DNA from 2 places in the Lacticaseibacillus salsurivasis genome. Region 1 is predicted to be linked to the other one. Evidence: predicted binding sites of a transcription regulator. Region 1 holds the regulator's gene; the other holds the start of a gene.
What was found. Region 1 encodes HrcA, which represses chaperone genes, less so after heat shock. Its sites were predicted from a motif close to TTAGCACTCNNNNNNNNNGAGTGCTAA; they were not measured.
Positions count from the first base shown of each region.

Region 2: the regulator HrcA is predicted to act here: its motif matches at 8,149-8,175, upstream of AAA927_RS06735 (ATP-dependent Clp protease ATP-binding subunit).

Region 1 covers NZ_BTTP01000008.1:41,669-57,210, reverse strand. The annotation lists gene lepA (translation elongation factor 4) at 1-142, opposite strand, end outside; gene dnaJ (molecular chaperone DnaJ) at 328-1,485, opposite strand; gene dnaK (molecular chaperone DnaK) at 1,607-3,472, opposite strand; gene grpE (nucleotide exchange factor GrpE) at 3,516-4,082, opposite strand; gene hrcA (heat-inducible transcriptional repressor HrcA) at 4,103-5,146, opposite strand; gene hemW (radical SAM family heme chaperone HemW) at 5,289-6,434, opposite strand; gene ribF (riboflavin biosynthesis protein RibF) at 6,434-7,378, opposite strand; gene truB (tRNA pseudouridine(55) synthase TruB) at 7,383-8,303, opposite strand; gene AAA927_RS07290 (TerC family protein) at 8,306-9,061, opposite strand; gene rbfA (30S ribosome-binding factor RbfA) at 9,813-10,166, opposite strand; gene infB (translation initiation factor IF-2) at 10,194-13,004, opposite strand; gene AAA927_RS07275 (YlxQ-related RNA-binding protein) at 13,028-13,327, opposite strand; gene rnpM (RNase P modulator RnpM) at 13,324-13,623, opposite strand; gene nusA (transcription termination factor NusA) at 13,635-14,777, opposite strand; gene rimP (ribosome maturation factor RimP) at 14,814-15,287, opposite strand.
Region 2 covers NZ_BTTP01000007.1:15,822-31,363, forward strand. The annotation lists gene AAA927_RS06695 (DgaE family pyridoxal phosphate-dependent ammonia lyase) at 1-526, shown strand, start outside; gene dagF (2-dehydro-3-deoxy-phosphogluconate aldolase) at 526-1,269, shown strand; gene AAA927_RS06705 (sugar kinase) at 1,281-2,279, shown strand; gene AAA927_RS06710 (histidine phosphatase family protein) at 2,379-3,014, shown strand; gene AAA927_RS06715 (ABC transporter substrate binding protein) at 3,367-4,338, shown strand; gene AAA927_RS06720 (ABC transporter substrate binding protein) at 4,751-5,704, shown strand; gene AAA927_RS06725 (ABC transporter permease) at 5,740-6,639, shown strand; gene AAA927_RS06730 (ABC transporter ATP-binding protein) at 6,639-7,448, shown strand; gene AAA927_RS06735 (ATP-dependent Clp protease ATP-binding subunit) at 8,337-10,424, shown strand; gene AAA927_RS06740 (alpha/beta hydrolase) at 10,469-11,287, opposite strand; gene spxB (pyruvate oxidase) at 11,804-13,624, opposite strand; gene AAA927_RS06750 (fructose-1,6-bisphosphatase) at 13,832-15,542, shown strand, end outside.

The sequences.
Region 1 (15,542 bases):
TATCGCGCTTGGCAATGGTGTCCGTTAGCTCCAAAATCCGATCCGCCAAGGTCGACTTGCCGTGATCGATATGCGCCACAATGGAAAAATTGCGGATATGCTTTTGCCGGTCTAATAATTCTGCTTTATCGATATTTTCCATACGTGCCCACTTTCCTGAAAGTCATGTCACTCTATTATAGCAAGCCCGCCAACCGGACTCAAACAGAGCCTTTGCCACACGCCAAGCATGAATTGATTGCTGTGTCGCGCCCCAGCGCCGCCTCAAGCGGACCCGCGGCACAAGCCAAAACAAAAGGAGACCAGCCTCAACTGATCTCCATTCGTTTATTTACCTTTGAATGCATCCTTGACGCGGTCGAACAGTGAACCTTCATGCGGGGTGACGTCTTCGCCGCTCGCCGCAGCAAAGGCCATCAACGCATCCTTTTGCTTCTGGTTCAGCGTCTTTGGCGTCTTGACCGTCACCGTGACGATTTGATCACCAATGCTGGCTGGCCGATTCGGATTCGGCGCGCCTTTGCCGCGCAAGCGGAACTTGGCTGCGGTTTGGGTGCCGGCCGGAATCTTCAGTTCCACTGGGCCATGGACGGTGTCGACTTTAATCGTGTCGCCCAGCGCCGCTTGCGCGAAGCTGATTGGCAGTTTGAAGTAAATGGTCGAGCCATCGCGTTCGAACTTGTCGCTTGGCGCCACGCGGAAGACGATGAACAAGTCACCATAAGGGCCGTTGTTCGCGCCAGCTTCCCCGGCGTCGCGCAAGCGCATCTGCTGACCATCTTCAACGCCACCTGGAACTTTGACGTCGATGGTGTGGCGCTGCTTTTCATGGCCGGTGCCGTGGCAAGTTGGGCACTTTTCTTTGATTTCTTTCCCGGTGCCGTTGCAGGCGTCGCAGACCTGGCGCGTCATCATGGCGCCAAGTGGCGTGTTGCGCTGGACCTGGATGTAGCCACTGCCATGACACTTCGAGCAAGTCACAGGACTGGTGCCAGGTTTGGCACCAGAGCCGCCGCAAGTGTGACACATGGCTTCCCGGTCATAAGAAATCTTGGTGTCTTTGCCGAACACCGCTTCTTCAAAGGTCAGATCCATCCGGTACTGAAGATCTGCCCCTTGCCGTGGTGAAGTCGCGCTTTGGCCGCCTTGACCACCGCCGCCAAAGAATTGACTGAAGATATCGTCGAAGCCGCCAAAACTTTGACCGCCGCCAAAGTTGGAGAAGCCTTGACTATAACCGCCCTGGCCGCCGAAGCCTTGCGGGCCATCAGCCGAGCCGTATTGATCATAAGCGGCGCGTTTTTGCGGGTCGGATAAGACTTGATACGCCTCATTGATGTCTTTAAACTTCTGCTCCGCCCCGGGTTCATGGTTAATATCGGGGTGGTATTGTTTCGACAGGCGCCGAAAGGCCTTTTTGATTTCATCATCACTAGCATCACGACTGACGCCAAGTGTTTCATAGTAATCTTTTTGATCTGCCATTATTGCCTCCTCGATTTGGAGCTGCGTGCCCCAAAAAGCTTATTCAGGATAACATACCTCGTCGATCCAATCAAAAAGCCAAAGCCGCGTGGCCTTGGCTTTTTAACGTGAGGCAAGCTGATTACTTCTTGTCGTTGTTGACGTCTTTGTATTCGCCGTCAAACGTTTGGCCATCGTCGCCGGAATCCTTGCCTTGGGCGTTCGTGTTGTTGTCAGTGCCGCCTTCAGCTTGACCCTTGGCTTGTTGTTCCTTTTGGGCCTGTTCGTAAAGCTTGACTGTCAGATCTTGCACGATCTTGTTGAGGTCATCGCGCTTGGTCTTCATGTCTTCGATGTTGTTTTCTTGTTGCGCCTTCTTCAAGGCATCTTCAGCATCCTGGGCCTGCTTGATTTCGTCGTCAGAAACCTTACCCTTGAGATCCTTCAGGGTCTTATCAGTCTGGAAAATCAGTTGGTCAACATCGTTCTTCAAGTCGACTTCTTCCTTGCGCTTCTTGTCGGCTTCTTCGTTTTCCTTGGCTTCTTTCATCATGCGATCGATTTCATCATCGGACAACCCTGATGAACTCTTGATCGTGATGTTCTGAGACTTGCCAGTGCCAAGATCCTTCGCGGAAACCTGCACAATGCCGTTCTTGTCAATATCGAACTTAACTTCGATTTGTGGAACGCCACGTGGAGCGGCCGGAATGTCGGTCAACTGGAAGCGGCCTAGGGTCTTGTTGTCCGCTGCCATTGGGCGTTCGCCTTGCAGGACGTGGATGTCAACGGCAGGCTGGTTATCAGCGGCCGTAGAGAAGACTTGGCTCTTCGAAGTAGGAATGGTGGTGTTGCGGTCGATCAGCTTGGTGAACACGCCGCCCATGGTTTCAATCCCTAAGGACAGTGGCGTAACGTCAAGCAAAACGACGTCCTTCACATCCCCGGAAATGACCCCACCTTGCACCGCCGCGCCAAGCGCAACGGCTTCGTCAGGGTTGATGCTGTGGTCAGGTTCCTTACCGGTCCAGCTCTTGACCGCTTCTTGGACGGCTGGAATCCGAGTGGAGCCACCGTTCAAGATGACCTTATCGATATCAGCGTTGGTCAGGCCAGCATCCTTCATGGCGTTTTCCACTGGGATGCGAGTCTTGTCAACCAAGTCAGAGGTCATGTTGTCGAACTGAGCCCGGGTCAACGTGCGTTCCAAGTGCAGTGGGCCATTGGCACCGGCGGAGATAAATGGCAAGGAAATCTGAGTCTGGGAAACGCCAGACAGGTCCTTCTTCGCCTTTTCAGCGGCATCCTTCAGGCGCTGCATGGCCATCTTGTCTTGGCTCAGGTCGATGTTGTTGTCCTTCTTGAATTCAGCAACCAACCAGTCGATGATCTTGTTATCAAAATCATCACCGCCCAGGTGCGTATCGCCGTTCGTGGACAGCACTTCGAACACGCCGTCGCCTAACTGAAGGATGGAGACATCAAACGTCCCACCACCAAGGTCGTAAACCAGGACTTTTTCATCCTTGTCGCCTTTGTCCAAACCATAGGCCAAAGCAGAGGCGGTTGGTTCGTTAACAATCCGGGAAACGTTCAGGCCGGCAATCTTACCAGCATCCTTGGTCGCCTGCCGCTGTGAATCGTTAAAGTAAGCAGGCACCGTGATGACCGCATCTGTCACTTCTTCGCCCAGGTAGTCTTCAGAGAACTTCTTCATGTATTGCAAGATCATCGCAGAGATTTCTTGCGGGGTGTATTCCTTATCGCCGACCTTCACTTTGTAGCCGGCTTCCCCCATGTGACGCTTGATGGAGGTAATGGTATCTGGGTTGGTGATGGCTTGACGCTTAGCGACTTCACCGACTTGGATTTCGCCGTCTTTAAACGCGACAACAGATGGCGTGGTGCGGTTGCCTTCTGGGTTGGTGATAATCTTTGGTTGGCCGCCTTCAAGCACCGCAACCGCAGAGTTGGTGGTCCCTAAGTCAATGCCGATAACTTTACTCATAGTTAAATCCCCTTCTTAATTCAGTTTTTAAAAATTGAGTTGACTAATTTGCGACAACAACCATCGCTGGCCGCAGCACGCGATCCTTCAGCATGTAACCACGCTGCAGGACCTGCACCACAGTGTCTTTGGGATGGTCATCATCCGCCGGCACAGTTTGCACCGCTTGATGCAAGGTCGGGTCAAAATGGCCCTTGGTGTCGATTTCGGTGACGCCATTTTCTTTCAGCGCCGCCTCAAGATGATTGTAAACCATTTCGACCCCTTGCTTCAAAGACACCGCGCTGTCCTCTTTCACGTCGGCCGTTAAGGCGCGCTCCAGATTATCCAGCACCGGCAGCACCGCCTTGGCGAGCTTTTGCCCGTCATACTTAGCGGCGGCCTCGCGCTCTTTGTTGAAGCGCTTGTTCATGTTGTTGATTTCTGCCGCGGCCCGCAGGTATTTGTCTTCGAGCTCATCGCGCTCTTTTTGCAGTGCCTTCACATCGACTTTTTCGTCTTTGATTTCAGCATCCAAATCGGCGGTCATTTCCGCGGCGATTTCTTCTTTCAACGATGGCTGTTTGGCCGGCTCAGCTTTTGGCTGCTCGGCCTTCTTCTTCTCAGTCATGTCGTGCCTCCCTTACCGTTTTACTGATCAAAATGCGAGTAATAATCGGTCAAGCGTTTTGCCAGCTCCTCACGGAAGGCATCCAGTAGTCCGATCATCTTAGAATATGGCATTTGGGTCGGGCCAATCAAGGCAATCATCCCGGTCCCATGCTCGCCGACAGAGTAGTTCGCCGTCAGCAGGCTTAAGTTTGCCAGCACATCTGGCGTCAGCTCTGAACCCAGCTTGACCTTGATGTGCGAGTCATGGAGCGGCCCCAGCAAGGCATTGACGTTGCCCTGCTCGGAATCCATCATGGCCAGCAGGTGCTTGAGCTGATCCACGTCGTTATCGCCTAGGTAATCCATCAAATTCAACCGGCCGCCGACGTAAAAGCGTTCAGCCGCGGCTTTTTTGAGGACGTTCCCGAAGATATCCAGGAAGCCATCAGGCGAGGTCATGTACTTGAACAGTACCGCGGGCACCTCAGTTTGCAGCTTCTGGGCCACTTCACCGAGACTCAAGCCGACCAATTCGTCATTGATGATACGAATGGCCTTCTCGACACCATCGGAATCAACTTCCGGCGGCAAGGTGAACAACTGGCTTTCAACACTGCCGTTGGAAGTGACCAGAATCGCCATCACCTGATGATTGCCCAATGGCACCATCCGAAACCCGGTTAACTTGAGGTTGGTGACCTCAGGCCCAAGGGTGATCGCCGTGTAGCTAGTCAAGTTAGACAAAATCCGCGCACTTTGCGCCACGATTTCGTCGATTTTGTAAAAATGACCGCCGAAACCTTGTTGAATCGCCGCAATCTCATTGGCCGAAACCGCCGTCGGTTCAACTAGGTTATCCAAGTAGAAGCGATAACCCTTGGTCGATGGGACCCGGCCAGAGCTGCTATGCGTTTTTTTGATCAGGCCTTGCTCTTCGAGTGCCGCCATATCATTTCGTATTGTCGCTGAACTGACGTGAATCGGCAGTTCAGCCATCAGCGTCTTGGAGCCGACCGGTTGGCCACTTTCAGTGAATGACCGAATGATCTCCTTCAAGACGAGCAGTTGGCGTTTCGTCAACATAATCCCACCTCTTTTAGCACTGATACTGTTTGAGTGCTAAGTACACTACATAATATAGCAACCACGCTTAGCAAAGTCAACCTCTGCCTGCTAATTCCTTGCCGTTAAGCCAAAAATCGGCCCCAAGACGGAGGCCGATTCATCATACCAACTGATCATCCAGCAGAAACTGCTGAAAGACTTCATTGCCTAAAAACTGGCCCTTGTTAGTGAGCCGAATGCGCTGGTCATCCACTTCTAGGAGCTGCTGAGCAACCAGCTGATCCAATAGCTCGCCATACACCGCCTCCACGCTCATATGGTAGCGGTCGGCAAAGCGCTGGCGCGACACGCCTTCGCGGGTGCGGAGGCCGAGGAACATTTCTTCCTCAACTTGCTCTTCCAGTGGGACCAAGTGATGTTCAATCACCGGCACCTTGTGGTCATGCAGCGGCGCCAGATATTGCTGAATGGGACCAAAGTTGTGGTACCGATCGCGGCCCACATAGCCGAACGCGCCTGCTCCGAACCCGAAGTAATGGTCATTGCGCCAGTACAGCAGATTATGCTGACACTGGTAGCCTGGTTTGGCAAAGTTCGAAATCTCATATTGGGCCAAGCCGTGCGTGGCCATCAAATCAATGGCATCTTGATACATATCTGCTTCAGTATCTTGGTTAGGCAGCTGCAGTCGTCCTTTGCGCATCAAGTTGTAGAAAATCGTTTTGCGCTCCAAAATGAGCGAGTACGTCGAGTAATGCGGCAGCTCCAAATCTAGAGCCTGATGCAAACTCGCGAGAAAGTCTTCGCGGGTTTGCTGCGGCAGGCGGAAAATCAGATCGATGGAGAGATTTTCAAAGCCAACTTTGTGGGCGTTGGCAATGGCCTGGTAGACATCCGCAGCGCGGTGAGTGCGGCCAATGCGCTTAAGAATGTCATCATTGAAGGATTGCACCCCAATCGATAGCCGATTGACGCCATTGTCGTGCAGCACCTGCAACTTTTCCGTCGTCAATAAGTCATTGGGATTGGCCTCAAAGGTAAACTCGCCATCGTCAAAGTGTAGCGCCTCGCGAATCCCGGTAATTAACCGCTCCAATTGCGCTGGCGTCAGTGTCGTCGGGGTCCCACCGCCGACATAGACGGTTTCAATGCGTTCATCGCGGTGACTGGCCATCACCAGATTCATTTCCCGAATCAGCATGTCGACATAGTCATCGACCGGCTGGCCTTCAATGAAGACCTTATTGAAGTCGCAGTAGTAACAAATATGCGAACAAAAAGGAATATGGATATAAGCGCCTGCCATTATGCCTGCTCCTTCAGCGTGCTGCGCGCGTGCTGTTCGTCTTGGGCCAGCTGATCAATCAACCCTTGCGCGCCATCAAACTTCACTTCACCGCGCAAGTAGCGCCACCATTCGACCACCACCGGCTCACCGTAAATATCTTGGTTGAAATCAAACAAGTTGATTTCCAGCGTGATGGGCCGATCGGCGCCAAACGTGACATTACGCCCGACTGATGCCATGCCGCCGTACCACTGCCCCTTCACCTGTAGCCGCACCACGTAAATGCCAATGCCTGGCAAGCGCTCGGCGGCCGGGGTGTCAATGTTAGCCGTGGGATAACCCAACGTGCGCCCGCGCGCCTCGCCATGGATGACCTTGCCAGTCGTTTGGTAGCGATAACCCAGCAAATGATTGGCTAGGGTGATGTCGCCGGTATCCAAGGCCTGGCGAATGCGAGTGGAAGAAATCTTCTGGCCATCGTCACTATCTTGAGGGACCACGATAATCTCAAACCGTTCTTTGGCATACTTGGGCAAATTCGTCATGGTGGCGATATCGCGCTTGCCATAAGTATAATCAAAGCCGGCCACCACCACTTGGGCCTTTAACCCCACCAGGTAATGGTCCACAAAAGCCTGCGGCGACTGACGAGCAAACTCAGGGGTAAAATGGACAAAATACAGCAAATCTACGCCTAGGCCGGCCATCAATTCAATTTTCCGTGGCCGCGTTGACAAGTATTTCACGTCATTAGCCGCCATGCCGCGGTAAATCACTGCCGGATGGACGTCAAAGGTCATCACTGCCAGGGGCAAATCGCGCGCCTGCGCGGCCTGCTTGGCCTGGCGAATCACTTCTTGATGGCCGCGGTGGACCCCATCAAAAAAACCTAGGGCCAGCACAATGGGGCCGGCTGGCACCTGCGCCGCCTGCAGCGGCGGCATGATATCAATCACTTGCATTGTTTTAATCACCTAATATGTCTGACAGTCCAGCATTGGCCAAAAACATGACCGCCGGGCGATATTCGTTTTCTTGTTGTTCGTAAACGGCTTTGAGGATGCCTTGATACGTCAGTCCCACTTGCGGTGCGGTTTGCGGCAAACTCAACCCACGGCCATCTTGCACCCGCTGCCACTGAGTTTCATCCAACGCGGCCAAAGGCAAATGAGGATAAGCAAATTCAATCGGCTGCAAATGCGCGGCTACCACTGCCGGCGCCGTTTCGCGGGTCAAAGGCCGCAAATCCAAGGTATCGGCCAGCGTAAAGCCACCGCTTTGAATCCTAGTCAGCTGCGCCATCACTGCCGGCACGCCGAGCCGGCCGCCAACATCCACCGCCAATGTGCGAATGTAGGTGCCTTTGGACACTTGGGCCTCAAAGCTGAAGGTCTGAGTGCCGGCTGCAGCATCAAAAGTACTCGGCGCCGTGCGGTCAAAGCGATAGACCGTGGCTTGCCGCCGCGGCCGCTCAACAGTTTCACCTTTGCGGGCGTAATCATAAAGCCGGCGGCCGTTGACCTTGACCGCTGAATACATCGGCGGAATTTGGGTAATCTCGCCAGTCAACGTGGCGAGCGCCGCATCAATGGCCCCGTCCGTGAAAGGCTCGACCAAGCGCTGACGCGCCACTTCGGCCCCATCGAGGTCTTCTGTTTCCGTCGCTAAGCCGAACGTGGCTGAACCCGTGTAGGTTTTACCCAAATTCATCAGCGCCGGGACGGCTTTCGTCGCCGCGCCCAAGGCAATCGGCAGCACACCATCCACGCTTGGATCAAGGGTGCCGGAATGCCCGACTTTTTTCATGCGCAATAAATAGCGCAGTTTGCTGACGACATCGGCTGAGGTCATGCCAGCGGGTTTATAGACCGGTAAAATGCCGTCCATGCTTATCCTTTCCCTCCTGCGTTGCGGACATGCTGGCGATGCACCAGCCAGGTGACGAAAAACGCGCCGAAGACGAAAATACTGAAGGCCCAGTTCGGCACTTCAAGATTGATTTGCGGTAGGCTCAGCGCCAGCTTCAAGGCAATCACACCGATCAGCACATACGCCATCACTTCCAGCTCTGGCACCTTGGTGATGAAGTCCGTAATGACTTGCGCGACAAACCGCATAGCCAAAATGCCTAAGCAGCCGCCGATCAGCACAATCACCGGATTATTATCAATGGCCAGCGCTGCCAAAATCGAATCCACGGAAAAAACAATATCCAGCGCCTCGATTTGCGCCACCGTGCGCCAGAAGTGACCGGCGCCTTTTTTGACGGTGGTCGGCTTAGGGCCGCTATCAGGGTGCCGCTGCTCGTAGAAGAAGTGCAGTGACATCCACAGCAGATACGCCGCGCCCAGCGCCTTAATGCCCCAGAAATGCAGCAGATAGGTGCCGAGACCGATGGCGATGAAGCGGAAGAGATAAGCGCCCCACATGCCGTAAATCAGGGCATGATGCTGCTCTTTTTTATCTGGCAGCGACTTGGTTTGCGCCGCCAGCACCACAGCGTTATCCACCGAGAGCAGGCATTCGAGCATGGCCAGAGTCAAAATCGTGACCCAGCCTTGCGTGGTCATCACAGCCTGATGCCAATCTGTGGCCTCAAAGAAAGGCATATATAATTTCTCAATCAAACTCAACCGCGCCACCATCCTTATTCGTCCTATTATACCGTTGTCTGCCAGCTCATGCACCCGGAACTCGCGGGTTGATCTTTGGCGGGCGCGGGTTTGGTGGCGGCAGACTCCGCTTGGCGGGGGTACTGGCTGTGCGGCCGGTCCGAGCCACAGATCGGTCTCGGACCTAGTTTTGAAGCCGCAGTCGCTGCGCTCCGGTGCGTCTTCAAAACTGCCGCGATTAGCTCTGGGAAGCCCAGCGCCAAACCCGCGCCGGTCTTCCTGTCGCTAATCGATTCACTGCCAGACCCCTGCCAAGCTCCGCCCACCACCACCAATCCCACTCGATAACAGTAATGGCTATCAGCCCGACAACCTGCGTCCAGACAATAAATGAATATACTCACAAATAGTGGCCACATCAGGTCCAGAGCTAGCCAACGAAAACCTCTTTCTGAGATAAAAGAACCGCTTGGCCTTCTCTAGCGGGGCAGGTCGGGATGGCAGAGGGGCACGGCGGTCCAGCCGCGAAACGGTCAGCACACGAGGAGACTGCGTTTTTTGCAGGCTGCTCCTGTGCTGACCGGGGGCAACGATGAGACAGCGTTGAGCGCGGTAGCGCGATGCTGGCTCACCGTTGAGGCTGGAGACCGCTCTTTGGCTCCAGCCGGCCCCCGCAGCCGGACCACCGCGCCTCGGCGCCACCCCGACCTGCCCCGCGGCCCGCTGCAGACAAACATCAAACAAAAACACCTCCGTAACTAAACAGTTACGGAGGTGCGGACGGCTATTCGAGGCCGTCTTTTTTGACTTCGTTGAGGAGTTGATCGATATGTGCCCCGTATTGAACAGAGGCATCGTGCGTGAAGGTCAAGGTTGGCACCTTGAACAACTTAATCCGCTGACCAACTTCGCTGCGAATCAAACCCTTGGCTTTATCCAAGCCGGCTTGCGCGTCGGCCAGGGCTTTTTCATCATCGCTCCAAACACTGAAGTAAACTGTGGCCTGCTGGAGGTCGCCGGTTAACTTCACGCCGGTGATGGTGACGCCTTTGACCCGCGGATCGTTGACATCTTTGAGCAAGATATCATCGACTTCGCGCTGAATCTGCGTTTCGACGCGGCCAATTCGATGCTTCATAGGCTGCTCCTTTGATGGTCTGAATTCCTATTTAACCGGGACTTCTTCCATCGTGTAAGCTTCGATTTGATCATCCACCTTGATGTCATTGTAACCATCAATCGTCAGACCCAGTTCGAAGCCTTGACGGACTTCCTTCACGTCATCCTTGAAGCGACGCAGTGAGCCCAGTTCGCCTTCGTAAATCACGATGCCATCGCGAATCAGGCGGACCTTGGAGTCGCGGCGGATGAAGCCGGTGTCGACAAAGCCACCCACAACGGTCCCAATCTTGGAAACTGGAATGGTTTCGCGCACGGTGATCGAGCCGGTGACCTTTTCTTCGTAGGTCGGTTCGAGCATGCCCTTCATCGCGGCTTCAACTTCTTCAATCGCCTTGTAAATGACGCGGTGCAAACGAATGTCAACGTCTTCAGCATCGGCTTGCAGCTTCGCTTGCGGCGTTGGGCGCACATTGAAGCCAATGATGACCGCGTTAGAGGCAGAAGCCAGGGTCACATCGCTTTCGTTGATGGCCCCAACAGCTTGGTGAATGATGTTGACGCGCACGCCTTCGACTTCGATCTTCTGCAGACTGCCAGCCAAAGCTTCAACCGAACCCTGCACATCCGCCTTGATGATGACGTCAACTTCCTTGAGTTGACCTTCCTTCATGGTTTCAAACAGGTTATCCAGCGTGACGTGATGCGTCTGCTGGCGTTCACGGTCTTGCGCTTGTTGCGCCCGCTTTTCGCCGGCGGCCCGGGCGGTCTTTTCATCGTCAAAGACGACAAACTTATCGGCGGATTGCGGCACGTCATTCAAACCGGTGATTTCCACTGGCATGGATGGCAAAGCTTCCTTGACGCGGCGGCCATGATCGTTGGTCATGGTCCGGATGCGGCCGAATGTGTTCCCGACAACGACAGGGTCGCCGACGCGCAGCGTGCCTTCTTGAACCAGCACGGTGGAAACAGGGCCACGACCTTTATCCAGCCGAGCTTCGATGACGGTCCCAATGGCCTTTTGGTCCTTGTTGGCCTTGAGTTCCAAGACGTCAGCTTCCAGCAGAATCATTTCGAGCAGTTCGTCGATGTTCTTGCCGAACTTCGCGGAAATGTTGACGAAAATCGTGTCGCCACCATATTCTTCTGGAATCAGCTCGTACTTCATCAACTGTTCGGTCACGTGCTGCGGGTTGGCGCCTGGCTTATCGATTTTGTTGACCGCGACAATGATCGGCGCATTGGCCGCTTTGGCGTGGTTAATCGCTTCGATAGTCTGTGGCATCACGCCATCATCTGCTGCGACGACGAGGACGATGATATCGGTGATATCCGCCCCACGCGCCCGCATGTTGGTGAAGGCCGCGTGCCCTGGCGTATCCAGGAACGTGATCAGACGATCATTGAGCCGGACTTGGTAAGCCCCGATGTGCTGCGTGATCCCACCGGCTTCACCGGCAGTGACATGCGTGTGGCGCAACTTGTCCAGCAGGGTCGTCTTACCATGGTCAACGTGCCCCATGATGGTGACCACCGGTGGCCGCGGCGTCTGAGTGGCCTTGTTGTCGACTTCTTCTTGGAACATCTTATCCAAGTCGGTGATGTCTTCTTGGACCTTTTCTTCAGCGTCGATGCCATAGTCGGTGGCGACCAGTTCGATGGTATCTTTATCCAAGCTCTGGTTCTGGTTCACCATGATGCCGAGCATGAACAACTTTTTGATGATTTCTGCGGGTTCGCGGTGCAAAATCTTGCCCAGATCCTGCGCATTCATCCCAACAGTGTAAACGAGTTTTTCTGGCAATGGCCGCTCCTTGCGCTGTGGCATTTCTTTCTTCGGCTGACTTTGAATCTGACGCTTGTTCTTACGCTTATTGCGCCGGTTGTTGTTGCCAAAACCGCCTCGGTTGTTATCGAACCGGCCGCGGCCTTGGTTGCTATTGTTCCGAGCAGGCCGACTGTTGGCACTTGGCCGCTCATTGCGGCGGGTTTCTGCCGGCTTGGCCGGCGTTGGCACTGGCGTTGGGGCCACTGGCCGACTTTGTTCAGCCACCAGTTTTTCGGCGACTTTTTCAGCTTCACGGGCTTGCGCCTGTTGGGCCTTTTCGCGTTCCTTCTTAGCCGTTAACTGCTTGATGAACTTTTCATCATTCCCAGCGACTGGCCGCGGATTGCCGTTCGCCTGTGTGGCGCGCCCAGCGCGCGGCATTGGGCTGGTCGTCCGGTTTATGAAGCGATTGTCTCCGCGGCGATCGTCACGGCGACCATTGCGATTGTCGCTACGCTGGTCATTGCTACGCGGATTGCGCTGATCTTGCGGCCGATTTTGCTGCCGGCCGGCGGGGCGATTGCCTTGCGTACCTTGACCTTGGCTGCGCCGGTCATCTTGACCGAAGCGGCCTTTGCTGCGGTTGTTGGCCTGCGTGTTATGCGGCCGGCGAATCGCGGACTTGCTGATCAGTGTTTTGCCATCGGCCGTTTTCTGCGGCATGTGGTGCGTGCCCGGCGCGGCTTTTTTGGCTTCCGCCGGCTTCGCCTCATTGGCAGGCTTGACTGCAGCAGGCTTAGCTGATTCTGGCTTAGCTGCAGTCGCTTTTGCTTCAGACTTAGCTTCGGCTGGCTTGGCAACAGGCTTCGTTGTAGCAGCCGGCTTAGCAGCGGCTTTAGCGGCAGGCTTGGCAGCCGCGGGAGCCCCTGTCTTGCTTAGCGCGCTGCGCAGCGTCTTTTCCTGACCTTCGTCAAGCGTTGACATGTGATTTTTGAATTCGATACCTTGCTGCTTGGCGGTGTCAATCACCGTCTTGCTTGGTACCCCGATTGCTTTGGCAAATTCATATACTCGTTGTTTGCCCATTTCTTCACGCTCCCTGTTAATTTTTAGGTGAGCAGCTTCAGTAACTTCTTGGCAAAGCCGTTATCTTGAACGGCAATCAGCGACCGCTGACTGCCAATGGCATCAGTCAATTCCTCAGCACTGAGGGCAAAGGAAATGGGCACTGCATAGAAGTCACTTTTATCGGAAAACTTTTTCCGGGTATTCGCTGAGGCATCGCTAGCAACCAGCACCAGTTTGGCGCTTTGGTCGCGGATGGCACCGAGGACGAACCCTTCGCCTGTGATCAGGCGGCCGGCACGCTTTGCGAGCCCCAGCAAGTTTAACGCTTGCTGCTTATTCATGCTTGATCGCCGAAAAGCTCTTGACGAGCCTTTTGATGGTCAACATAGGCGAACAACTCATCGTAAAAGCTGGGATCAATCTTGATGCTAAAGGCTTTTTCGATCAGTTGCTTCTTTTTTGCTTTTTGAACCGCGGCTGGATCGAGCGCGACATAGGCGCCGCGACCGGCTGCTTTACCAGTGGGATCGATGGCAACAGTGTTATCTTGTTGCTTCACAATGCGCACCAGGGATTTCTTCGGAAACATTTCGCCCGACAAGAGATCCTTGCGCATCGGGATTTTCCGTTTCTTCATGCGACGGCCTCCTATTCAGCAGCCGAATCAGACGCTGCTTGATCATCATCAGGCAAGTCAACGGTTGCTTCTTCAAGGGCTTCATCGTTTTCTTCGAGTTCTTCGTCATCGACAAACTCAACATCGGATTCGGCCTTGATGTCGATCTTGTAGCCGGTGAGCTTAGCCGCCAGCCGGGCGTTTTGACCCTTTTTACCAATAGCCAAAGACAACTGGTGGTCAGGCACAATGACCGTGCAAGAGCGGTCGTTGTCTTCGTCGTTGAACTGCACCGCAATCACTTGGGCTGGGTTCAAGGCGTTGGCAATGTAATCCACTGGGTCTTCTTCGAATTGAACGACATCCATGTTTTCACCAGACAGTTCGTTCACCACCGCCTGCACTCGCGCCCCGCGCGGGCCAACCGTGGTGCCGACTGGGTCAACGGATGGGTTCGTTGAGCGCACGGCAATTTTGGTGCGATCGCCAGCTTCACGGGCAATCCCAGCGATTTCGACCGTACCATCAAAGATTTCTGGCACTTCTTGTTCAAACAAGCGCTTGACCAAACCAGGGTTGGTGCGACTAACAAAGACTTGCGGGCCCTTGCTGGTGTTTTCCACCTTCGTCACGAACACTTTGATGCGATCATGAGGTTCATATTGTTCATTCGGCATTTGGTCTTGGCGGCCGAGGACCGCTTCGATTTTGCCAAGGTTCACATAGATGAACTTGTTATCGCGGCGCTCCACTTCCCCAGTCATGATTTCATTTTCATACTGAGAGTATTCGTCGTAGATAATGCCGCGTTCTGCTTCGCGCACCCGCTGCATAATGACCTGCTTAGCGGTTTGGGCGGCAATCCGACCAAAATCCTTCGGGGTCACTTCAAACTTAATGTTATCGCCGACTTCGTAAGCCTTGTTGATACTCAAAGCTTCCTTGAGGCTGACTTCCAGCCGCGAGTCGAAGACTTCTTCAGTCACTTCCTTGACCGCATAAACGTGAATGTCGCCTTTTTTGGCGTCAAACTCAACATCCACATTCTGGGCCTGGTTGTAATTACGCTTGTAAGCTGAGGCCAAGGCGTCTTCCAACGCGTCGATCACAACTTCCTTTTTGACTCCTTTTTCAGTTTCAAGGGCGTCAAGCGCTTCAATCATTTCCTTTGACATGTTGATCCTTCCTTTACCAGGCGGCAAACCGCCGGATTAAAATTCAATCGCTAACCGGGCGTTGGCAATGCTGGCGCGGTCAAACACTTGGTCAAACCGGCGCGCCTTGTCCTTCAACGTTAACGTCAGCTCGGTGGCGGTTAAAGCTTTCAAAGTGCCTTCGAACACTTTTTTCCCATCGAGCTTTTGAAACAGTGAGATATGAATATACTCACCGATGGCATTTTCAAAATCCTGCTCAGATTTGAGCGGGCGTTCTGCGCCTGGTGAGGAAACCTCTAAGAAATAGGCTTGTGGAATCGGGTCAGGGTCCATCGCATCAAGTTGCTCAGACAAGCTTTCTGACACCGCCACGCATTCATTCAATGCGATGCCGCCTGGCTTATCAATATAGACCCGCAAGTACCAGCTGCCGCCTTCCTTGACGAACTCGATATCGCTCAGCTCAAAGTGGTTTGCCTCTAAAATTGGATCAACGAGCGTTTTCACTGTATCGACAACCGTGCTCAAGTCTTTCCCCCCTTTTGGTTGTTTGTGCGTGCTACTACCTAGCCTAAGGCGCTAGGCTTAGGCAGCCTGACGCCTACTTTCCAAGAAAAAGAGTGAGCATCTCTGCTCACTCCTTTTCAAAGGATTTAACTACTAGATGTAACTTACCATAGAATAGGCCTTTTTGCAAACGCGATTACTATTGAGGCTTAGTGGGACGGGCCGCGCGTGTGAGCGGGGTGGCTCTGGACGAGGGGCTACTGCGGGGGCCGGCTG
Region 2 (15,542 bases), on a different contig from region 1:
CTTGATCAAATACGTCAAAATGGGCGTTGATTTGGTGGTCTTCAGTGGCGCCAAGGCGCTGGAAGGCCCAGCTTCTGGCCTGGTCTTTGGTAAGAAGCAATACATCGACTGGATCGAGCTGCAAAGTAGCGGTATCGGCCGGGCAATGAAGATCGGCAAGGACAACATTTTAGGGTTAACCGCCGCCATCGAACAGTATCTGACGAATGGCCCCGAAGCCGGCGCTCACATGAAAGCGCGGCTGGCGCCATTTTTGACGGCGTTGAATGAAGTGCCAGGGCTGGCGGCGAAACAGCAACAAGACGGGGCCGGCCGCGAAATCTACCGCGCCAGCGTCACCGTCAAGCCTGACGCCCCACTGACCGCCAAGCAGGTCACAGCAGCGCTGAAGGCCGGCAATCCGGCGATTTACACCCGGGAATATCGGGCCAATGAAGGCATCATCGAATTCGATATTCGCGCAGTTGATTACGATGAAATGGACCAAATTGTGGCCCGGTTGAAGACCATCATGGAGGCAAAATAATGACTGACTTGAAACCTAACTACTACCAGGGCCGCGTAGCGTTAAACGTCCTGGCTAACTCGGTTGACAATGCCAAAGCGTGCTATGACGCCGCTGAAGGGCATGTAGTGCTGGGAGTACTGACAAAGAACTACCCGACGGATGAAGCCGCCATTGCCGACATGAAGTTGTATCAAGCGGCGATTAACAATGCCGTTTCGGTCGGGCTTGGCGCCGGCGATCCCAATCAAAGTCAAATGGTGAGCCGTGTTAGTGCCGCGATTGCGCCGCAGCATGTCAACCAAGTTTTCACTGGGGTAGGGACGAGCCGCGCCTTGTTGGGCCAGCACGACACCGTCATCAATGGCTTGGTTTCACCGACTGGCCATGTCGGCACGGTGAACATCGCCACTGGGCCGTTAAGCAGTCAGGCGCCAGCGGCAGAAGTGCCGATTGAAACCGCCATTGCCTTGCTGAAAGACATGGGCGGCACTTCAATCAAGTACTTCCCAATGAAGGGCTTGGCCCACGAAGCGGAATTTCGCGCCGTGGCGAAAGCTTGCGCCGAGCACGACTTCGACTTGGAGCCAACCGGCGGCATCGACTTGGCCAACTTTGAGGAGATTCTGCAGATTGCTTTGGATGCCGGCGTGAAACGCGTGATTCCGCATGTTTACTCCTCGATCATCGACAAGGCCACCGGCGACACCAAGCCGGAAGACGTGGCGGCGCTGTTGGCCATTGTCAAGCGGCTCGTCGACTAGGAGGCCTGATCATGACCATCGCAGCGTTTGGTGAAGTGATGCTGCGGCTGACGGTGCCTGACCACTTGCTTTTGGAACAAACCGATCAGCTGCAAATGAGTTTTACCGGCACCGGCGTCAATATTCTCGCCAGTTTGGCGCATTTTGGGCAGGACACGCGACTGATTTCGGCAGTGCCAGCGAACCGGTTAGGCGACACCGCGCAAGGCGCGCTGCGCCGCATCGGGGTGGGTGACCGCTTCGTCCAGCAGCGTGGCGATCATCTCGGCAGTTTCTTTGTTGAGCTCGGCTATGGTAACCGGCCGGAAAGCGTCACTTATCAAAACCGGTTGGCGAGTGCATTTGGCACCAGCACCGTGGCGGATTATCCTGTGACGGCGGCGCTGAAGGACGTGGATGTGCTGCATATTTGCGGCATCTCCTTGAGCCTGACGGAAGGCACTCGTGAAGCGGCGTTTGCTTTTGCTGAAGCTGCGGCCAAGCAAAAGACGACCGTATGCTTTGACTTCAATTACCGGGTGGCGCTGAACCAGCACAATACGCACGAACAAATGCGCCAGTATTATCAGCGGATGCTGAAGTCCAGCCAGGTGGTGTTTGGCAGTCGGCGCGATTTAACCGACCTCATGGGCTATCCGCGGGATACGACGGATGAGCCGTTATTCAAGCAGTTCTTGGCTGACTATGATTTGCGCATGTTCGCAGGCACCAAGCGGCTGCAAAAAGACGGCCGCGACTTCATCCAAGGCTTTGTCTGCGATGAAGCGGGTTTGCACTGGTCCGAGCCGCAGGAGCTGATGATTCTGGATCGTATCGGCGGCGGGGATGCTTATGCCGCCGGGATTATCTATGGCATGACACAGCAGTGGTCGGTGGATCGCAGTTTGACCTTTGCCGTGGCTAACACCGCCTTGGCGCATGCTCAAATTGGCGACAGTCCTTTAGCCACCTTGACGCAAGTGAATGCCTTTATTGCCAGCGGCGGCGTCACTGGGGGCTTGATTCGATAGCAGCTTTGTTCAAAGGCGATCACGTCAAGTGGCGTGATCGCCTTTTTTGCGTGTCATGCGCCGCAGTAGGTTTGGTATAATCGTCACGGAGGCAAGACAATGACTGAATTTTATCTGGTGCGGCACGGCGAAACTGAAATCAACCAGCGTGGCGAAATTAACGGCGGGCTAGTGGATTCACCGCTGACCGCGAAAGGCCGTGCTGGGGCGGAAAGGGTCGGACAGGCGCTCGCTCAGCATCGTTTTGTCCAAGTGTTAAGCTCGCCACTACCGCGGGCGCTGACCACGGCGCAAATGATCGTGGCAGCTAATGCTGACCCGCATACGCCGCTACAGGCGGCAAATGGCTTGTGGGAAATGCGCCTCGGGGCCTGGGATGGTAAACGCCCAGACCAAATTGAGGATGGTTTAGGCCGGGAGATCTACTTTCATCGCCCGCTGGAGTTTGACGCCGATTATGCCTCAGTGATTGGCGCCGAGCGCTATGCCGAAGTGGAACGGCGGGTCGTGCCCGTCATCACCACAGCGGCGGCCGCGCACCCCAGCGGCAAAATTCTGGTGGTGGCACATGGCCTGGTCTTTCAGGTGCTGGTCAATGCGCTGCTGGGCCGCCCGCTGGCTTTGCTGCGGTCGTTACCGATTTTACAAAACACGACAGTGACCAAGCTCAACACTAGCGACGGCAAGCATTTTGAGCTGATTTATCGCGACCGCGCACCGCAGGCAGAAAAATAATTTTACGATAAGCCTTGACACCATTTTCTAATTATCGTAAGGTCTACACATGCCAGTTGAACTGGCGCGAAGGAGTGTTGATCATGACAGAACTTAATCCAACACAACTTAATCGCTCGTATTATTACGGCTATTACGGATAGCGGCTTGCGCTTCTAGGGTGCAAACCGCGCAGCAGGTTTGCATCCATGATAGGCGTCGTATTTTGATGACATTAACCGCCACATGGATGAGAAGACTCTTCCATGTGGCTTTTTCTTTCCGGAAAGAAGATGGCCGGCCGTGTGGGAGATTCCTCGCGGCCGGCTGTTTTTGCCTTCGTCACACAAACAATTTCTGGGAGGAAATCAAAATGAAAATCAAGCATATGTTAATGGGTGTTGCCGCATTGAGTCTGACGTTGAGTTTAGCCGCTTGTGGCAGTAAAAGTAGTGACAAGCAAACCGTCAAGGTCGGGATCTTGCAACTGATCGACCAAAGCGCCTTGAATGCCGCCAACAAAGGCTTCAAGGAAGAACTGGCCAAAGAAGGCTACAAAGGCGCTAAGATCAAATTTGACAGTTTGAATGCCCAAGGCGATCAAGGCAATCTGAGCTCCATGTCGGCGCGGCTGAAAAGCGATAAAAACGACCTGAACCTGGCCATTGCGACGCCAGCCGCTCAGGCCTTGGCCAAAGCGGATAACCAGACGCCAATGGTGTTCACCGCCATCACCGATCCAAAATCTGCCGGCTTGACTTCCTCAACCAAGGCGCCTGATAAGAACGCCACCGGGGTCACCGACATGGTGGATGTCAAAGGCCAAATCGACTTTGCGCACCAACTCTTCCCGAAGGCGAAAACGATTGGCCTGTTGTACAACGCTGCGGAAGAAAATTCGGTGGTCCAGATCAAAATCGCCAAGCAAGAAATCGCGAAATTGGGGCTGAAAGCCGTGGTTAAAACCGCTGCTACCACCAACGATGTCCAACAAGCCGCCGAAACCTTGGCCAGCCAGGCGGATGTGATTTACATTCCAACCGACAACACCGCCGCGGCGGCGATGCCAACCATCGGCAAGGTCTCTGAAGCCAAAAAGGTGCCGGTGATCACCGCCGACGCCACGATGGTGAAACCCGCAGCTGTCGCCACCGTTGGCATCAACTACGAAGATCTGGGCAAGCAAACGGCCAAACTGGCGGTGAAGATTTTGAAAGGCAAAAAAGTGTCTGATTTGGCGATTGAAGCGCCAGCCAAGTCCACTTTGGTCACCGATGCCAAGCGCATGAAGCTGTTCGGCCTGACCCAAGCGCAAGTCGAAAAGGCGGCCAAGGCCGTCGAATAAGGCTTGGCACCAGGTTTTCCCGCCGGTGATCAGTGAAATAAGCGAATTGTCCTTGACGCCTAGTTGAATGAGCGGTATTCTCATCTACATACCAAAGGTTAATCTTTGGGGTAAAGGACGTGTTGAACATGAACCAAGTAATGACAACACAGCTTAATCACACATTTTTCGCCGGCTTTTTCGGATAGCGGTTTGCATCATGGATGCAAACCGCAGGGTTTGTATCCATGATGGCCGGCACATCTTAACGTGCAATTAACCGCCACATGGATCGTAGCAATCATCCATGTGGCTTTTTCTTTTTCCCGGGAAAAAAGGGCCAGTCACTTGGATGATTTCAAATGGCTGGCCCTTTTCTATTCTGGGCTGGCCGCGGTCCCAGCCGAAGGTCGACGTCCAGGGGGAAAACAACATGAAAATGAAACACACATTGATCGGCCTTGCCGCCGCTCTCGCACTGACCTTAGCAGGATGCTCCAGCAAAACCAATGCGCAGGCGACCAAAACCGTCAAGGTCGGAATCTTGCAATTGATCAACCAAACCGCGCTGGATGATGCGCGCAAAGGCTTCGAACAAGAACTCGCTAAAGAAGGCTATACCGGCGATAAAATCAAAATCGATTACGTCAATGCCCAAGGCGACCAATCCAATTTGCAAAGCATGAGCCAGCGCCTAAAGCAGGACAAAAACGATGTCAATTTGGCCATCGCTACGCCCGCCGCACAGGCCTTGGCTAAGGCTGATAAGGACACGCCGATGGTCTTCACCGCCGTCACTGATCCCAAAGCGGCAGGCCTGGTCACCAACGCCAGTCAGCCGGACCAAAATGCCACCGGCGTCACCGATATGGTGGACATCAAGGCGCAAATGAAATACTTACTCAAGCTCTTCCCTAAGACCAAAACCGTGGGTCTGCTCTATAACGCCGCCGAACAAAATTCGGTGGTGCAAATCAAGTCCGCCACCAAGGTTGCCAAGCAATTGGGCCTGAAAGTGGCTACCACCACCGTCGCCTCGACGAATGATGTGCAGGCTGCCACCGAAACGCTAGCCGGCAAGTGCGATGCGATGTACTTGGTCACGGATAACACGGTGGCCGCGGCGATGCCAACGGTCGCCAAGGTCTCGCTGAAGAAGCATGTCCCAGCCGTTTGTGCCGCTTCGACGATGGTGCAAGACGGTGGAGTCGCTACCCGCGGGATTAGCTACAAAGAATTAGGCCGCCAAACGGCCAAACTCGCCATCAAGATTTTGAAAGGCAAAAAAGTCAAAAATCTGCCAGTTGAAGCACCAGCCAAGACCATGGTCATCAAGAACGAAAAAATGATGAAGGCCTTCAACCTGACCGACGCAGACGTGAAATAGTTCTCATTCTTAGCACTTAGTTAATGGAGGTTAATATGGACATCCTGGTATCGAATATCTCAGTCGGCTTTTTATGGGCCATCATGGCAATCGGGGTTTATCTGACGTTCCGGATTCTCGACATCGCTGATATGACCGCTGAAGGCAGCTTTCCCTTAGGGGCTGCCATCACCGCACATCAGCTCGTCTCGGGCACCGGCCCGATTTTAGCCACCCTGCTCGGGTTTTGCGGCGGCGCGGCGGCTGGCTTTGTCTCCGGCGTGCTGCACACCAAGCTGAAAATTCCGGATCTTTTAACCGGGATTTTGACCATGACCGGCTTGTACTCGGTGAACTTGTTTATCATGAAAGCCGCGAATGTGTCACTGCTTTCCGATATCAAAACGGTGTTCACGATGGCCACCATCGGCGATAGCACCATCACCACGATTGTCATCGGGGTGGTGATTTTAGCCATTGTCATCGGCCTGCTGGTGTTCTTTTTCAACACGGAAATGGGCTTGGCGGCTCGCGCCGTGGGGGACAACCAAGCGATGGCCGCCGCCAACGGGGTCAACAATGACAACATGAAAATCATCGTTTACATGCTGTCCAACGGCTTGATTGCTTTGTCTGGGAGTTTGATGGCTCAAACCAACGGCTTCGCGGATGTCTCAATGGGGATTGGCACCTTGGTCATTGCCTTATCAGCGATTATCATTGCCGAAATCCTGATTCGCAATGTCAGCTTCGGCAAGCGCCTAGTGATGATCATTGTCGGCGCCATTATTTACCGCCTGATTATCGCCGGCGTCTTGCAGCTCGGCGTGGATCCGAATTACCTGCGCCTCTTCTACGCGCTGATGCTGGTGGTCTTCTTGGCCTTACCGCTGGCGCAAAAGGAAATCAAACAAAGCCGCGCGCGGCGCGCCAATAAACGGGAGATGAATAACTGATGACAGAGCCAGCTTTAGAAATCCATCGTTTGAATCAGTATTTTGAACAAGGCACGCCCAACGAGAATCACGCCTTGAAGAACATCGAGTTGACCTTGCAACCCGGCGAATTCGTCACCATTATTGGCGGCAACGGGGCCGGCAAGTCGACCTTGCTCAACAGCGTGGCTGGGTCGCTGCCGATCAGCCAGGGCCAAGTGAAAATTGCCGGCCAAGACGTCACGTATCAAAGCGTGGCTAAACGTGCCCAGCTGATTTCACGCGTGTTTCAGGACCCGCGCTCCGGCACGGCACCGCTGCTCACGGTGAAGGAAAACATGGCGCTGGCGCTCAAGCGCGGCACCTGGCGCAACTTCTGGCGGCGCGGCGTGAAGCACGACGATTTGGCCTTGATGAAGGAAAAACTGGCCAGCCTGAACTTAGGGCTGGAGGACCGCCTCGATGCCGAAATCGGCTTGCTCTCAGGCGGGCAGCGCCAAGCCATTACTTTGCTGATGGCGACGCTGAACCTGCCAGAGCTGCTGCTGCTCGATGAACACACAGCGGCGCTGGACCCGCAGACGTCGGCGACAGTCATGGCCCTGACGCAGCAAATCGTTTCCGCTCAGCACATCACCACCTTGATGATTACGCACAACATGCAGGATGCTTTGAAGTACGGCACCCGCCTGATCATGCTCGACCATGGCCGCATCGTCGTCGATTTGCCGGCTGAAAAGAAGCACGGTCTGACCATTCCCGACCTGCTTGACCTGTTCAAGGCTCAAAGCGGCAACGAACTCAGCGATGACGCCGTTCTGCTTGGCTAGTGCTACTTATCCCTACTCAATTGAGTGGGGATTTTTTTGTTGGCGGCCTCTGGTGCCGGTGGCGGTGGGCTCCGCCTGGGGCGCGCGGCTTGCTGTGCGGCCGGTCCGAGCCGAAAACCGGTCTCGGACCTAGTTTTGAAGCCGCAGTCGCTGACGCTCCAGTGCGTCTTCAAAACTGCCGCGATAACGACTGGTCAACCTGCAAAACCCGCAGTTTGACTAGTCGTTATCGTTTCACGGCTAGCCACGCGCCCCAAGCTCCGCCCACCGCCACCTGCACCCGCTAGATAACAGTAGGTCACGCCGAGTCAGCCCGTTGAAGTTTTATCCGACGTGAAAGGCAATTTGATAAAACCTTTTGATAGACTAGGATTTCTTCAAGATGATACGGTGATAGTGGTCATGGCGCTTCTTGATTGCGTTGACTGTTATCGAGCGGGTTTGGTGAGGGTGCGCGGAGCTTGGTGGGGGCTGGCAGTGAATCGATTAGCGACAGGAAGACCGGCGCGGGTTTGGCGCTGGGCTTCCCAGAGCTAATCGCGGCAAAGTTGAAGACACCAATGAGCCCAGCGAAGGTGGCTTCTACTTTAGGTTCGAGACCGGTTTGTGGCTCGGACCGGCCGCACAGCCAGCCACCGCCAAGCGGAGCCCACCATCGCCAAACCCACGGCCGGGAACCTTGAAAAAGAAATCAAGAATTTTAGCACTCTTCTTGCACGAGTGCTAAAACGGTGGTATTATATATTATGTAAACAAGAGCCGGACGAACGGTGCGGTCGAATAGAGAAGCAAACACCGCCGCATTGGCGGTGTTTTTGCGCCTTGTTTACTGAGATGAAGTAACGTGTCCGCATGGCTCAGGCGATGCGTCAGAGAGGAAGGATAATAATGGCTAATTTTTCAGATTCGTTTTTTGATCATGATATGGATGACTTTTTCAACCAAGTCATGCGCCAGATGGGCGATGGGCGGGCACGCTATGTCGTTAATGGCCATGAATTGACGCCGGAAGAAGTCGCACAGTATCAAGCGCAAGCAGGGCAGGGGCAAGATATTCCGGTCACTCAGCAAGCACAAAAACCACAAAAGCAAGATATTTTAGGCAAATTGGGCCGTGACTTAACGGCGGAAGCTAAGGCTGGCACCTTGGATCCAGTGATTGGTCGCGACAAAGAAATTCAGGAAACTGCTGAAATTCTGAGTCGGCGGACCAAGAATAACCCGATTTTGGTCGGGGATGCCGGTGTTGGTAAAACGGCTGTCGTTGAAGGCTTGGCGCAGGCCATTGTGAAAGGCAACGTGCCTGAAGCCATTCGTGACAAGCGGATTGTTTCTATCGACTTGTCGAGCCTGGAAGCTGGGACCCAGTATCGCGGTTCTTTCGAACAGAACATTCAGGATTTGATCAAGGCCGTCAAGAAGCAGGGCAATGTTATCTTGTTCTTTGACGAAATTCATCAGATTCTCGGTGCCGGCACTACTGGCGGCGAAGATGGCAGCAAGGGCTTGGCGGATATCATCAAGCCGGCGCTTTCCCGCGGTGAAATTACCGTGATCGGGGCCACCACGCAAGATGAATATCGTAATACCATCATGAAGGATGCGGCGTTGGCGCGCCGGTTCAATGATGTTACCATCAATGAACCGAGCCCGGAAACCACGCTCCAGATTTTGCAAGGCGTCAAGGGCCTGTACGAAAAGCACCACAATGTTGAACTGCCAGATAATGTGCTGAAGGCGGCGGTGGACTATTCCATGCAGTATATTCCGCAGCGGTCGTTGCCAGATAAGGCCATTGACCTGATTGATATGACCGCGGCACATCTGGCCGCCAAGCATCCAGTGGTGGATAAAGTCACTTTGGAGAAGCAGCTCAAGGACTTGAATGCCCAGAAAGACGCGGCGGCTAAGGCCGAGGACTTCGAACAAGCCGCTAAGTTGAAGCAGCAAATTGCTGATTTGGAAACCAAGAAGAATGACACCAGCGAAGAGAAGCCCGTCGTCGCTACGCCAGATGATGTGGCGCAGGCAGTCGAACGCTTGACCGGGATTCCTGTGGCGCAAATGGGCGCCAGCGACATTGAACGCTTGAAGAACATTGGCAAGCGCCTGAAGGGGAAAGTCATTGGCCAAGATGAAGCCGTGGATATGGTGGCCCGGGCCATTCGTCGCAACCGCGCTGGCTTTGACGAAGGCAACCGGCCAATTGGCAGCTTCCTGTTTGTCGGCCCGACCGGGGTCGGCAAGACGGAGCTGGCCAAGCAGTTGGCGCTGGATCTGTTTGGCAGCAAAGAGGCGATTATTCGCCTTGATATGTCCGAATATAGCGACCGGACGGCGGTCTCCAAGCTGATTGGGACTTCTGCCGGCTATGTTGGCTATGAAGATAACGGTAATACCTTGACCGAGCAAGTGCGGCGCAACCCTTATGCGATTGTGTTGCTGGATGAAATCGAAAAGGCGGATCCGCAAGTGCTGACCCTGCTGCTGCAGGTGATGGATGACGGCCGTCTGACCGATGGCCAAGGCAACGTGGTCGATTTCAAGAATACCGTGATTATCGCGACCTCGAACGCTGGTTTTGGCAATGAAGCTTTGACTGGCCAAAAGGATGCGGATCAGGATTTGATGAAGCGGCTGGCACCTTACTTCCGGCCAGAATTTCTCAACCGGTTCAACGGCATTGTCGAGTTCAGCCACCTGTCCAAGGATGACTTGGGTAAAATCGTGGATTTGATGCTCAGCGATGTTGACACCACGCTAGCGAAGAAAGGGCTCACTTTGACTGTGACCCCCGAAGCCAAGGACTGGTTGATTAACCAGGGTTATGATGAAGCGATGGGCGCGCGGCCATTGCGGCGGGTGATTGAACAAAATATCCGCGATCAGGTTACCGACCATTACCTGGATCATCCAGATGACAAGGCCCTCAAGGCCACGCTGGTCGACGACAAGATTGTCATTCAAGCAGCGTAAGGCAAAGCGGCACCCCTCAAAAAAGTTGAGGAGTGCCGCTTTTGTTATGGCCAAAGAAAGTGATTTGTCGCGCCTGCGACTTCCAGGTTATATCGTAGCAGGCTATGTTGGGCTTGGGGACCATAGATCGGCAACGTGCGATAGGTGCGTAAGCGCCGGCCGAGTAAGTACTTCAGCGAACGGGAGGAGACATTGAGCACTTTGCCATCCCAGTAGGTGCCGTCGCCGATGTTGCCGTAGATGTTCAGCACATCGACTTGGTTGACTGGAAAATGCCGCCGCATTCGTAAGGCCCGGCGAAAATCCGGAGCAAACCACGGCGGCCGACCGTCAGGGCCAAGGTGATGTTGCCGGCGTAAGTGGTGCACCCCTGGCACGCCATTGAAGTTAGCAGCGATGGCCACATAGCGCTGCAGCTTCGGTAGCCCAGGTACGTCACCATACCGAAGCTCATAAAACAGGACGGCGGCGTTGCCCAAGCTGTGAGCCACGATATTAAACTTGGTGATTTGGTAACGGCTTTGCAGCTTTTCAATCACGTTGCGGAGCCAGTCGGCAATGCGATGGTAATTCAACGTACGATTATTTTTGAAGACGATTTTGATCAGCGGCCGATGGGTGGCGACTGGCCAGTCGCCTTCGAGATGGACGTGGCCATCACCGTCAACCGTCGCGGTCACGACCGCGGTGGCATGATCCGTGCGCTGGGCGGCGGTCATCAGCGGCACCATTGAATTGGGGCCACCATGATGCCCATGCAAATACAGCGTCGGCACCTGCCGCTGAACGCTGGCGTGCACAGTTTGCGGCGCCAGCCCGAAGCTGATGAGCGCGAGTAAAATGACCCACCATCCTTTTGTCATTGACCTGCGCCTCTTTTCTGAAATTACTTCCAGTCTAGTGGAAGAATTAGGCAGCGGCAAATAACAATGTTGTAAGGCAGGCTGCGATTCAGGCTGCGGAGCGAGGCCGGTCTTAGCCGGATGGGTAGCCTAGCCTGAAGCCTTGCCGCCGCTTTTGGGCGGTGAGGCTCCAGGCGTAGCTGCTGCCGCATGTCAGTCTGTACGCGCTTTGCGCTACAGACTGATCAATCCACTCCGGCGTTGGCCTCGCGCAGCGCGACTATCCTGGCCATCTGGCTAACCCTGCCTTTGCTTGCAGCCTCAATAGTTGCGCTCGCCAAGGCACCGCCCGAGCATCCAGCTACGCCCAAGGCCTCGACGCCAAAAACAGGCGGCAAGGCCTTGAGCTAGGCTGGCTGTCGGGCTAAGCCCGCCTTTGTTCGCAGCCTAGATTCAAAAAACGCCGTCTGGCACTTGGCCAGGCGGCGCGAATTCTGCTTCGGCAAAAGTAGAAGGTAACTGTGATAAGGAATGCGACTAGAGGGTGACCTGCGCTTCATCGAGAAAGTGCTGCAGCGGTTTGAGTTCCTCACCGTCGTAGTAATCGAACAGGCCTTGGAGGTCATCGACATGGTGCTCAACGTCATTGGCGTTGAACGCCGGATCGACGGTTTCGACCACGCGGCCATCTTTGATTGCAACTTTCAGCGCTTCAACTGGGAATCCACGCTTCAAGGTGATTTTGGCATTGATGACAAAAGGCCGGCCGGCGGCGAGCACGGCCGCTGCTTGATCAAAAGCGGCCTTTAAATCGTCGCTCTTAGTCACAGTGACGCCTTCGACGCCCATGCCCTCCGCGATTTTGACAAAGTCTTGGTCTTCCAGGTCAATGCCGCTGTAATCATGCATGCCCGGAATATCAGCTTGCTCGTCGCGGATAAAGCCTAAGGTGGTGTTGGAAGTAACGATGTTCAAAATTGGCAGGTGGTATTTCTTTTCGGTGATCAGATCTTGCATGACCATGGAGAACGCCCCGTCCCCAGAAATGGACACCACTTGCCGGTCAGGGAAACTCAGCGCCCCGGCAATGGCGCCAGGGATGCCGGCGCCCATCGAGGCGAACAAGGCAGAAACAACCCACTTGTTGGTTGGCTTCACGTTCATGTATCGCAGCAAGTTGATGGTGTTGTCACCGACGTCCAAGGACACCACGGTGCGGTCGTTGGCGATGCGATTGAGTTCGTTGTAGACGGGTTCGAATTCAAGCGGATCGGTGTCGCGCGTGGCGAGCTTCTTGAGGTAAGCCTGCCAGTTCTTTTGGTCCGCCACAGCGGCTTGGAAAAAGGCGGAAGCTGGCTCTGGCTGGCTGCGCTCAAGCATCTTGTTCACAAACTGAGTAGCATTGGCCCAGACGCCAAGGTCGAGGTAGTGGTGGCGGCCAAATTGCGCTTCGTCATGATCGACCTGAATGAACTTGAAGTCATGGCGGGTATAGACATTATTGGCAAATGGGAAGTCCGTGCCCAAGGCGATTACTAAGTCGGCAATGTCCATGATTTCGTTAGCAGCTTTGGAGCCAGCGCGGTTAACCGGGCCGAGGTTGCCTTCGTAATCTTCGGACAGCAGGCCTTTGGTCAAACCGGTCATAATCAGCGGAATTTGCAGCTTCTTAGATAGTTCAATCAGCTGATCGCCGCCGTTTTTAATGCCACGGCCGACGTGAATAACCGGCCGCTTGGCAGTTTTGAGCATGGCCAGCACCTGATCGACTTCTTCATCGGTGGCTGCTGGTTCCGGCTGCGGCTTGTTATCCGTCGGTGAGGTGCTCTTGTAGGGCACATCAGGGATTTGCACGTAGCCGAAGTCGTTAGGGATGATGACGACCGCCACGCCGCGGTGTTTGTAGGCTTCACGAATGGCTTTGTCCACGACATAAGGCAGGCTTTCTGGCGTCATGACAGTGCGGCAGTAGCAGGAGACATCGGCAAAAATCGGGTTTTCGTCGAATTCCTGGAAGAAGTTGTAGTTCATTTTGTCATGTGGCACCTGGCCAATCAGCGCCAGCACCGGCGCGTGGTCTTCGCGGGCGTCGTACAGCCCAGTGAGCAGATTGGTGGCACCAGGGCCGGCGGAGCCGAAGGTGACCGCAATTTTGCCGGTCAGCTTGGCGTCAGCCGCGGCGGCTAACGCGCCCACTTGTTCATGGCGGACCTGGATGTATTGAAGGCGTTCTTTTTCCTGTTCCAACGCAGACATCGTGGAATTAAAAGAACCGCCGGGGTAACCGAAAATATGTTTAACGCCCCAAGCTTCAATCACTTTAAGCATGGCGACGCTGGCTGGCGTGGTGTTTGTCATGATGAGCACTTCCTTGTATGTGGTGTTATTTAGTTGTCTACAACTATCACGCTCACAATGTATCACGAATTGAAACCGATTACAACAGATAATTCAAAAAAGTAATACAACGATTAAGAAGTCTTCAAGCCGAATGACAACGTTTTAATTACGGCTGGTTCTGTGCTACAGTCAAACGCATAGTCGAAATGACAGAGGAGGCAGAGCATGAGCCAGGATCCCACGGCGCCGTTTCAGACGGTGCCAGCTATCACCACCGAGTTGATCAACTTAAGTGCTATTTTGAATTTGCCGAAGCCCACCGAAGCGTTCATGAGTGACATTCACGGGGAGTACGATGCGTTTTCCCATGTCTTGCGCAATGGCAGCGGCAATGTCAAAACGAAAATCAGTGAATGTTTTGGCGGCCAAATGACCGAGCAAACCCGCCAGCAGTTTGCCTTTTTGGTCTATTATCCCAGCGAAATGGTGGCGCGCGCCCAGGCTGCGCTGGCGCCAGCCGAGCTGGAACAATGGTACCGCGACCAGGCGCTGCGGCTGGCGCAACTGTTGGCGTACACTGCGACGAAGTACACCCGCTCGAAGGTGCGCAAAGCCTTGGCGCCAGAGTTCGTGTATATTACCGAAGAGCTTTTGTTCAACGACCCGCAAGCGGCAGATAAGCGGGCCTATTACTGGGCCATCATTCAAAATCTGATTGGCCTGGGGCAGGTGACGGCCTGGATTGAGGCCACTGCGCACACCATCCAGCAACTAACGGTGGATCAAATTCACATTATCGGTGATATTTACGATCGGGGGCCGGCGCCGCACCGGGTGGTTGAGGCGTTGATGCGCCGCGGGCATGTCGATTTCCAGTGGGGTAATCATGATATTTTATGGCTTGGTGGGGCCGCTGGTTCGGCGCTGAATATCGCGAACTTGGTGCGAATCTGCGCCCGCTATGCGAACTTGGATATTTTGGAAGACACTTATGGCATCAACCTGCGCCACCTCGCCCAGCTGGGGGAGCGCTATGATGGGGACAATCCTGCGTTTCAACCGAAAGTCCCCGCTGGCACCACGCTCAGCGAGGGCGAGCGGCGTGCCATTACCCAGATTCACCAGGCCATTTTGATCATTCAACTGAAACTGGAAGGCCCAGTGATCAAGCGGCGCCCAGAATTTGGCATGGCGGACCGTTTGCTCCTGGACAAGCTTAGCTCGGACCGCCAGAGCATCACGATTGACGGCCAGACCTATGCACTCACGAATGGCTGCTTTGACCTGGTCGACCCGGCGGATCCATACCGGCTGACCGCAATGGAACAGTCGGTGATTGATCAACTAGTACAGGCATTCATTCATTCGGAAAAGTTGCATCGCCACATGGACTTCTTGGTCGAAAATGGCAGCATGTACCGCAAAACTAATGGTAACCTGTTGATTCACGGCTGTGTGCCAGTCGATGAGGCCGGTGAGTTTGTCGGGTTAACCCTGGCCGGCAAGACCTATCGGGGGGCGGCGTTGTTTGATCTGCTCGGCACTAATCTGGTTAAAGCCTACCAAAATCCGGAGCCTGGTAGTTTAGCCAACGATTTGCTGTGGTATTTATGGACTGGCCCGTACTCACCGCTGTTTGGTAAACAGAAAATGACCACCTTTGAACGCTATTTCATCGACGATAAAGCGGCGCATAATGAACATCCCAATCCTTACTATCGATTGCGTCATGAGCAGGCATTTGTCCAAAAATTGCTAAGGACGTTTGGGCTGGACGGTGAGCGCGGGCATGTCATTAACGGCCACACCCCAGTGAAAAAAGGCAATTCGCCCATCATGGCCAATCGCCAGATGCTCGTGATCGATGGGGGCTTCTCAAGGCCCTACCAGAAAACCACTGGCATTGGCGGCTACACCTTGCTGGACAATTCCTATG